DNA from 2 places in the Pseudomonas paraeruginosa genome. Region 1 is predicted to be linked to the other one. Evidence: predicted binding sites of a transcription regulator. Region 1 holds the regulator's gene; the other holds the start of a gene.
What was found. Region 1 encodes LexA, which represses DNA repair genes until DNA is damaged. Its sites were predicted from a motif close to CTGTNTNNNNANACAG; they were not measured.
Positions count from the first base shown of each region.

Region 2: the regulator LexA is predicted to act here: its motif matches at 2,697-2,712, upstream of imuA (translesion DNA synthesis-associated protein ImuA).

Region 1 is NZ_CP020560.1:2,112,886-2,117,292, forward strand. Features, by position in the region: gene topA (type I DNA topoisomerase) at 1-551, shown strand, start outside; gene B7D75_RS10120 (DUF6586 family protein) at 658-1,176, shown strand; gene B7D75_RS10125 (hypothetical protein) at 1,383-1,616, shown strand; gene sulA (SOS-induced cell division inhibitor SulA) at 1,640-2,131, opposite strand; gene lexA (transcriptional repressor LexA) at 2,143-2,757, opposite strand; gene psrA (transcriptional regulator PsrA) at 2,989-3,690, shown strand; gene nagZ (beta-N-acetylhexosaminidase) at 3,883-4,407, shown strand, end outside.
Region 2 is NZ_CP020560.1:4,614,389-4,618,795, reverse strand. Features, by position in the region: gene dnaE2 (error-prone DNA polymerase) at 1-609, opposite strand, end outside; gene B7D75_RS21925 (Y-family DNA polymerase) at 585-2,000, opposite strand; gene imuA (translesion DNA synthesis-associated protein ImuA) at 2,008-2,613, opposite strand; gene pigA (biliverdin-producing heme oxygenase PigA) at 2,868-3,464, shown strand; gene B7D75_RS21910 (hypothetical protein) at 3,615-3,935, opposite strand; gene B7D75_RS21905 (STN domain-containing protein) at 4,101-4,407, shown strand, end outside.

The DNA of each region.
Region 1 (4,407 bases):
GCAACAACCCGGATTGCCCGGGTTACGAGATCGAAGAAGGCCAGTACCGGATCAAGGGCTACGAAGGTCCGAGCCTGGAGTGCGACAAGTGCGGAAGCGAGATGCAGTTGAAGACTGGCCGTTTCGGCAAGTTCTTCGGTTGCACCAACCCGACCTGCAAGAACACCCGCAAGCTGTTGAAGAACGGCGAGGCGGCACCGCCGAAGATGGACGCCATCCGCATGCCCGAGCTGAAGTGCGAGAAGGTGGATGACATCTACGTGCTGCGCGACGGTGCCTCGGGGATGTTCCTGGCCGCCAGCCAGTTCCCGAAGAATCGCGAGACCCGTGCTCCGTTGGTGAGCGAGATCATTCCGCACAAGGCCGAGCTGGATCCGAAGTACCACTACCTCTGCGATGCCCCGCAGAAAGACCCGGATGGCCGTCCCGCGGTGATCCGTTTCAGCCGCAAGACCAAGGAGCAGTACGTGCAGTCCGAGGTCGACGGCAAGCCCACCGGCTGGCGCGCGTTCTACGACGGCGGCAAGTGGAAGGTCGAAGACAAGCGCTGATGGATGGCGCGCCCCGTTGCCTGGGGCGCGCTTATACTGCGCGAGGGCCGGGTGCCTGACCTGGTCTGTGAGACGCTTTCCTTCTGTTGCCTCCGGGAGTATCGGCATGGCTCAAGAGCTCTATACCCGCACCAACCAGAAGCTGTATTTCGCCGGGTTGGCTCTGGACGCCTGGAAGCGGGCCGATGCCGAGCGGGCGATGAATGCCCAGGCGATCATCCAGGCGGAGCGCGAGTCGGCACTGTTCCACCTCTATGGCGCAGTGCTCGGTGTATGCCACGAGATCGCCGGTTACTACCGTCTGCCGCAGGCTGCCGCTCCTCGCGTGGATGCATTGCTGAATGCCGAAGTGCTGGCGGCCGCGCCCAGCCCCGAGCTGGCTGAGCTGGTGGAGTTGGCGTCGCAGCCGGAAACCTGGCTGGCGCAGTTGCTGGACGCCTACTCCGAGTTGTTCCTGCCGCCGCAGCCGAGCAAGGCGGTGAAGATCGACCCGACGACGCCGCTGATCGTCGCGGTCAACATCGATGAGGAGGCGCCGGCACTTTCCCGCGAGACCCTGGAGGAGTGGCGCCAGTCGCTGAAGCAATTGCTCCTGCGTTTCCGTGAAAGCTTGACCGAGCTGTAACGGCACCGTCATTCGCCGATCAGCGGTAGGGTCTTTTCCTCCTGTTCCAGTCGGTTGATTTGCCAGTAAAAAAAATTTACCTGATGCCGTCGCGGCGCTCTGGAACCGTATTCACGGGCCGGTGATGGGGCGCGGGAAGCGGATGTGGACTAGGGATGCCGGGGATGGGCTGTTACAATGTCACGTCTTTGTAGAGAGCGTCTGTCATGCCAACATCCTTCCTTGAAATCGTAGAAATGCCCGACGGGCGCATAGTGCTGCGTCGCGCCGATGACGAGGAGGCGCTGGTGACCCTGGAATTCTCCGGGGATGCGAAGAATTTCCTGCAGGGCCAGCATGTCGAAGTGGCCAAGGCCATGTTCAACGTCGGCGTGCAAATGGCTGGCCGCCTTGCCGAAGGCGAGATCGAACACGACGAAGGTCCGCGCGTTCTGCACTGAACTGCCCCCTTTGCCCTTCCCCTTCAACCCAGGCGAATATTCAGGCTCTGGGCCTGACCCTGTTGGGCGGCGCGGGACAGTTGCCGGCGTGCTGCTCGGCCCAAGGGTTCCAGCCAACTGACCACCGTATGGCTGCGGCCCAGGCGCAAGGCTTCGCAACTGAGTGCCAGGGCGCTGGCATTGTCCTTGGCTTGTAGCAGCAGGATACGTTCGCGATTCAGCCCGGCGCGGCGCAGCCATTCGTGAGTAAGGCTCGCTGGCGGGGCGATCAGGGTCAGCCAGCGAGCATCGCGGGACTGCTCCTGCTCCTCGCTGAGTTCGCGCAGGATCGGCGCCAGCAGGGTCAGGCAATGGCCAGGCAGGCCGCTTAGCGACAGCTCACTGAAGGCGGCGGGCTCTTCGGCATTTGACGGACTATCGATTACGTCGTCGAGCAGGGGGGCGCCGTTGCTGGCCCAGAAGGCTTCCTGGAACAGTGGCAACTGGGCGCTGGGCAGCGAGTGGGAGGTCTGCATGGTATCTCCTGTCAGCGCCGGATCACGCCGACGCTCAAGCCTTCGATGATCAGTTCCTGCTCCTTCAGATCGACTTCGATCGGAGCGAACTCGGGGTTTTCCGCCAGCAGCCAGACCTTGCTGCCTTCGCGCTTGAAGCGTTTCACCGTGACCTCCTCGCCGAGCCGCGCGACCACCACCTGGCCATTGCGCGCTTCGCGGGTGACGTGGACGGCCAGCAGGTCGCCGTCGAGGATGCCGATGTCCTTCATGCTCATGCCGCGCACGCGCAACAGGTAGTCGGCGCGAGGATTGAAGAAGGCGGGATTGATCCGGCAGGATTCCTCGATGTTCTGTTCGGCGAGAATCGGTGCGCCGGCGGCGACCCGGCCGATCACCGGCAGGCCTTCGTCGTCGTTCGCCGCGTGCGGTTCGAAGCCGGGGATGCGAATGCCGCGGGAAGCGCCCGGGGTCATCTCGATGGCGCCCTTGCGCGCCAGCGCCTTGAGGTGCTCCTCGGCGGCGTTCGGCGACTTGAAGCCGAGTTCCTGGGCGATTTCCGCGCGGGTCGGCGGAAAGCCGTGGTCTTCCAGGCAGCGCTTGATGAAGGAGAGGATCTCGGATTGGCGGGGCGTCAGCTTCTGCATGTCGTCGCTCTGTGTTTTTATCCAGTGCCTGGGATTATATACAGTGAGCCTGCGCTGGCAATGTTTTTCCGCATGGCATTTCTTCGAGCGCGCGGAACAGGGTTGGCCGGCGTCTTGCTTCCGTTTTTCCGGACTTCTCTGTACTTTTCTGACCGGTGCGTCATCTGCCGCTTGACAAGGGATGTGGCTGAAACGTATGTTTCAAACAAGTGTTTGTCAGGCGGAGAAACCATGGCCCAGTCGGAAACCGTCGAACGCATTCTCGATGCGGCGGAACAGCTGTTCGCGGAAAAAGGCTTCGCCGAAACCTCGTTGCGCCTGATCACCAGCAAGGCCGGGGTCAACCTGGCGGCGGTGAACTATCACTTCGGCTCGAAGAAGGCGCTGATCCAGGCGGTATTCTCGCGCTTCCTCGGGCCGTTCTGTGCCAGCCTGGAAAAGGAACTGGATCGCCGCCAGGCCAAGCCCGAAGCCCTGCACGCCAGCCTGGAGGACCTCCTGCACCTGCTGGTGTCCCAGGCGATGGCGGTGAAGCCGCGCAGCGGCAATGACCTGTCGATCTTCATGCGCTTGCTCGGCCTGGCCTTCAGCCAGAGCCAGGGGCACCTGCGCAAGTACCTGGAAGAGGTGTACGGCAAGGTCTTCCGCCGCTACATGCTGCTGGTCAACGAAGCGGCGCCGAAACTGCCGCCCATCGAACTGTTCTGGCGCGTGCATTTCATGCTCGGCGCGGCCGCCTTCAGCATGTCGGGTATCAAGGCCCTGCGGGCGATGGCGGAGAACGACTTCGGCGTGAATACCTCCACCGAGCAGGTGATGCACCTGATGGTGCCGTTCTTCGCGGCCGGCATGCGCGCCGAAAGCGGGATCGACGATCCGCTGCTGGCCGGCGCGCAGCTGCGCTCGCGCAGCAAGGCTCCCGCCAAGGTCTGAACCCGAACGGCGTCCCGACGGGCGCCGCTTCTTTCCTTTCCCTTCGGGTGCGCGGAACTCCGGGCTCCCGCTCGGCTCCATTGTCCTGCGCCGCTGCCGGCACTTAAGTCTTTCACCCGGGTGCAGTACAGTGTGCGCTGTCTGAAGCCCGTCATGGCGGGCTTCGCTGTTTTCCCGGCCATAGGACTCCTCATGCAAGGCTCTCTGATGCTCGACGTCGGCGGCACCTGGCTGACCGCCGAGGACCGCCAAATCCTGCGCCACCCCGAGGTGGGCGGTTTGATCATCTTCGCTCGCAACATCGAGCATCCCGCCCAGGTTCGCGAGTTGTGCGCGGCGATTCGCGCCATCCGCCCCGACCTGCTGCTGGCCGTCGACCAGGAAGGAGGGCGCGTGCAGCGCCTGCGCCAGGGCTTCGTGCGCCTTCCGGCGATGCGCGCGATCGCCGACAACCCGAACGCCGAAGAGCTGGCCGAGCATTGTGGCTGGCTGATGGCGACCGAAGTACAGGCGGTCGGCCTCGACCTGAGCTTCGCCCCGGTGCTCGACCTCGATCACCAGCGCAGCGCCGTGGTCGGCAGTCGCGCCTTCGAGGGCAACCCCGAGCGCGCCGCGCAGCTCGCCGGGGCGTTCATCCGCGGCATGCACGCCGCCGGCATGGCTGCCACCGGCAAGCATTTTCCCGGTCACGGCTGGGCGGAGGCCGATTCCCATGTG
Region 2 (4,407 bases), 2.5 Mb from region 1:
CGCCGTCATGCAGTCCTGCAGGGCGCGCCTGCCACGGCAGTGCATATGCACGTCGCCACAGGCCACTGCCGGCAACTGCGCGCGGGCAGCGAGCGCCAGCAGGCCGCGCAGGCGAGCGTCGTCATCGGCGCCGCGATGCAGCTCGACGCCCAGCCACAGGCGTTGCGGGAAGCATTCGCCGAGCCAGGCGGCATCGTCGTCATCGCCCGGCTCGGCCAGCCAGATCGCCAACACTCCGTCCAGCGCAGGTTGCAGGTCTTCGCGCAGCAGCCGATAACTGCCCTTGTCGGCCCGCCGCCGGCCACGGGTGATGAGCCGGCAGAGCTGCTGGTAGCCCACCAGGTCCTCCACCAGCAGGACCAGTTTCGGTCCCTGTTCGAGGCGGATCTCGCTGCCGACGAGCAATTTCACCCGGTACTCCCGCGCCGCCTGCCAGGCCCGCACGATGCCGGCCAGGCTGCATTCGTCGGTGATCGCCAGGGCCCGGTAGCCCAGGCGGGCAGCGCGGGCGAAGAGCTCCGCAGCGCTGGAGGCGCCACGCTGGAAGCTGAAATTGGACAGGCAGTGCAGCTCGGCGTAGGCGCTCATGCGAACCAGCCATGCAGCCACAGCGGCCCTTCGCTGCCGACCTCGCGGTAGACCCAGGCGCGTTGGCCGGAACGGGTTTCCACCAGGTAGTAGTCGCGACGGATGTCTTCGCCGTCCCACCAGCCCGACTCGATGCGCTCGGGGCCGGCCAGCACGGTCGGCAGCGCCTCGCCGAGGGGCCGGGGCTCCATCAGCAGCCAACCGGGGCGGAGGCCGGCGGGAGCCAGCGGCACGGACCTGTCGCAGGTCTCCAGCCGCCAGCTGCGCTCCGGACGATGTTCGGCGACAGCGCTCAGGCCGTGTACTGCCTCGTCGCCCAGACGTGCCCGCAGGCGTTCCCGCAACTGGTCCCAGGCGAGGAACTGCTGCGGACGCTCGTCGAACAGTTCCCTGTGCCGCGGGGTGAAGGGGGGCAGTTCGTCGGCCAGCAGGCGCACGGCATGCACTGGCGCGGGCAATTGCAGTTGTTCGAGGCGGCCGCGGGTCAGTTCGAACAGCATGGCCGCCTCGCGCTCGGCGCCGAGCAGGCCGATCGTGACCAGGCTGTCGGCGCGTCCGTGATGCTCCAGGCGCAGGCTGAAGCGCTGCACGCCGCTGTCGCGTCCGGCGAGAAAGGCCGCGAGGTCGGCGGTCAGCCGGCGCAGGGGGAAGAGCAGGGCCTGGTGGGATTCCACGTCGAAGTTGAGCTCGATGCGCAGATCGAATACGTCCGGCGGCCGGTAGTGCTCCAGGGCCAGGGGGATGCGTCCGCCGATGCGATCGATCTGCAGCAGCAGTTCGGCAGGGAAGCGGCGGGCCAGGGCCGCGCGCGGCAGGTCGAGGACCTGTCGCAGGTGGCGCAGCCCCATGCGCCCGAGGGCGGTCGTCAGGTCCCGGGACAGTCCCAGCCGGTCGAGCGGGAGGCTGGCCAGGTGGCGACGCAGCGCGTCGTCGTCCTCGATGGCCAGCCCGTCCTGGCTGTCCACCAGCACCCTGGCCGCCGCCGGGTTCGGCGCCAGGCACAGGCGGTGGCTGAAACCCAGGGCCGTCAGCTCCCTGCGCAGGCGCGCCTCGAAGCGCGGCCAGGGACCGAACAGGGCAAGGCTCGACTGTACCTCCAGCAGCAGCGCGCGTGGATAGTGCAGGCTGACCTGCGAACTGAAGCCATAGGCCCAGGCGGCGAGAAAGGCCTGCCAGCGTTCGATGGCGACGAGGTCGTACTCTGCCGTGGCGAAGACCCGGCTCAGGGCCTGGGCGGCGATCAGCGACTGCCCGGGCTTCAGGCCGAGGGCGCGCGCCGCCGGGTTGACCGCCCGCAGCAGGCGGCGTTGCGGCGGTCCCCCGAGCAGCGCCAGCGGCGCCCCGGGATCCGACCGTTGGCGCAAGGCGCTGTCCATGGCCAGCTGCGGCAGGAGAATGCAAGCCCAGAGCATGGCCGCCTCATTGCCAGGCGCTGGCCGGCAGGGAGGTCGCCGGCGCGAGGCCGCCCCGGCACTTGAGGATGCGCAGGCGCGCGGGGTGGCTCTCCAGGCACAGGCGCAGCGCCGCGGGCGAGGGATTGACCGCTTCGCGCAGGGGGCGATAGGCGAACCCCAGCGCCTGGCCGCTTTCGGCGGCTACCTGGAGTCGACGCAGGGCGCGGTCATCGGCCTGCTGCGGCCAGCACAGCACGGCGGCGCAACTGCCCGAACGCAGGCATTGCTCGGCGGCCCACAGGGCGTCACGGCCGCTGGCCTGGACCAGGACCAGGTGGCGCAGATCGACCGCGGCGGCGAGCCAGGCCTGCGGATAGGGCAGGTACGGCGCGCCGACCAGCACTACGCGGCGTTGTGCCCGGGTCAGGCGGACCAGGGTAGGTAGCAGCAATTGCAGCTCGCCGACGCCGTCGCGGGCGTGGAGGATTTCGCTCAGGGCATGCTCCGGCCAGCCGCCGCCCGGTAGCAGCGCGTCCAGGCGCGCATGCCCGGTGGGCTGGGAGCTGCTGGCCGGGAGAGCGGATTGGCCTTTCCAGACCCGACGGGCATCGAGCAGGGTATTCAGGTCTATGCCTGCTCCTTGTCCCGGGAGAGTGTCGAGAGGGGAACGCTGGGCTACGGATGACAGGGAGGCCAAGGAAAATGACTCGTTTACTGTATGTAAATACAGTATTTGCTGTAGTCCTTTTCTGGTCAATGGCTGTCGGTCGGCATCCTTTTCTATGCCATTGAGACTCAATAACGAATATAATTGAGAATCGTTATTCATATTTGGGCACGCCTCGGCGGTCCAATGCGTTCCGTCTCTCGAAAGGAATTTCCCTAATGGATACCCTGGCCCCCGAATCCACTCGGCAAAACCTGCGTTCGCAACGCCTCAACCTGCTGACCAACGAGCCGCACCAGCGCCTGGAGAGCCTGGTGAAGAGCAAGGAACCCTTCGCCAGCCGAGACAACTTCGCCCGCTTCGTCGCTGCCCAGTATCTCTTCCAGCATGACCTGGAGCCGCTTTATCGCAACGAGGCGCTGGCCCGCCTGTTCCCCGACCTGGCTTCCCGCGCCCGCGACGATGCCGCCCGTGCCGACCTGGCCGACCTCGGCCACGCCGTGCCGGAAGGCGACCAGAGCGTGCGCGAGGCCGACCTGAGCCTGGCCGAGGCGCTGGGCTGGCTGTTCGTTTCCGAGGGCTCGAAGCTGGGCGCGGCGTTCCTGTTCAAGAAGGCCGCCGCCCTCGAGCTCGACGAGAACTTCGGCGCCCGCCACCTGGCCGAACCGGAAGGCGGTCGCGCCCAGGGCTGGAAGAGCTTCGTGGCGATCCTCGACGGCATCGAACTGAACGACGAGGAAGAGCGCCTGGCCGCGAAGGGCGCCAGCGATGCCTTCAATCGTTTCGGCGACCTGCTGGAGCGTACCTTCGCCTGAGTGGCGTTCCTTCTCCTTTGGTCGGCGGCCAACCCTGCCGACGACGAGTGCCCCGGCCTGGTCCGGGGCTTTTTTTGTCTTGCCGCCGGCCAGGAACAGCGTGTCCGACCGGCAGGGCGAATGAAGGCCGGCGTCGGCAGATGGGAGCCCTTAACGAGGTGGCCGCTGCGCTTCCACCGAGTTGCCGAACGAGGTACCCAGGCGAATGCGTGTCGCCGACTGGTTGTACAGGCCGAGCTGGTTTGGCGGACGCCGGACGATGGCGGCGGAATCCAGCTCCTGTTCGCGGCGGGCCCTGGCCGCGCTCTCCGGGTCGGCCATCTGCTGGCTCAGGCATTCATAGGACAGCGCCTGGTAACCATTGACCTCGGTGCTGATGCAGTTCGCCGGTGGCGTCGGCTCGTCGGCCTGGGCGGTGGACATGGCCAGGCCCAGGAACAGGCCCGGCAGGATCCGCGATGAACGGTGCATGACGATTCTCCCGCGCTGGGATGGTGGTTTCCCGCTTATACGGCAATCGGCGAAAACATGTCACCGCGCGCGCCGTCACACCACAGTCACACAGTGCCATCAGGATGTCCCTCCTGGGTGATGGCCATCTGGCCTGCACCGGGTAGTTCGGACTGGAATCCGTCGATGTCGATCCTCGGGGTGGCAAGGTCGTGTGCAGTGTCGTTGCTCGGCCTCGGCATGGTGTTGCCGGCGCCCGGCGCCGTGCCGGGTGAAAGTGGCAGGCCGACGTTGCGCCTGGCGGTGCATGAATTCGATATTCCCCCGCAGGGCCTGGCAGCGGCGCTGGTGACCTACAGCGGAGTGACGGGAATGGCGGTTCTGGTGGATGGCGAACTGGCCCGCGGGCGGCGTTCGGCACGATTGCAGGGCCGCTTCACCGCCAGTGACGCCCTGGCCCGGCTGCTCGACGGCACCGGTCTGATGGCGCGCT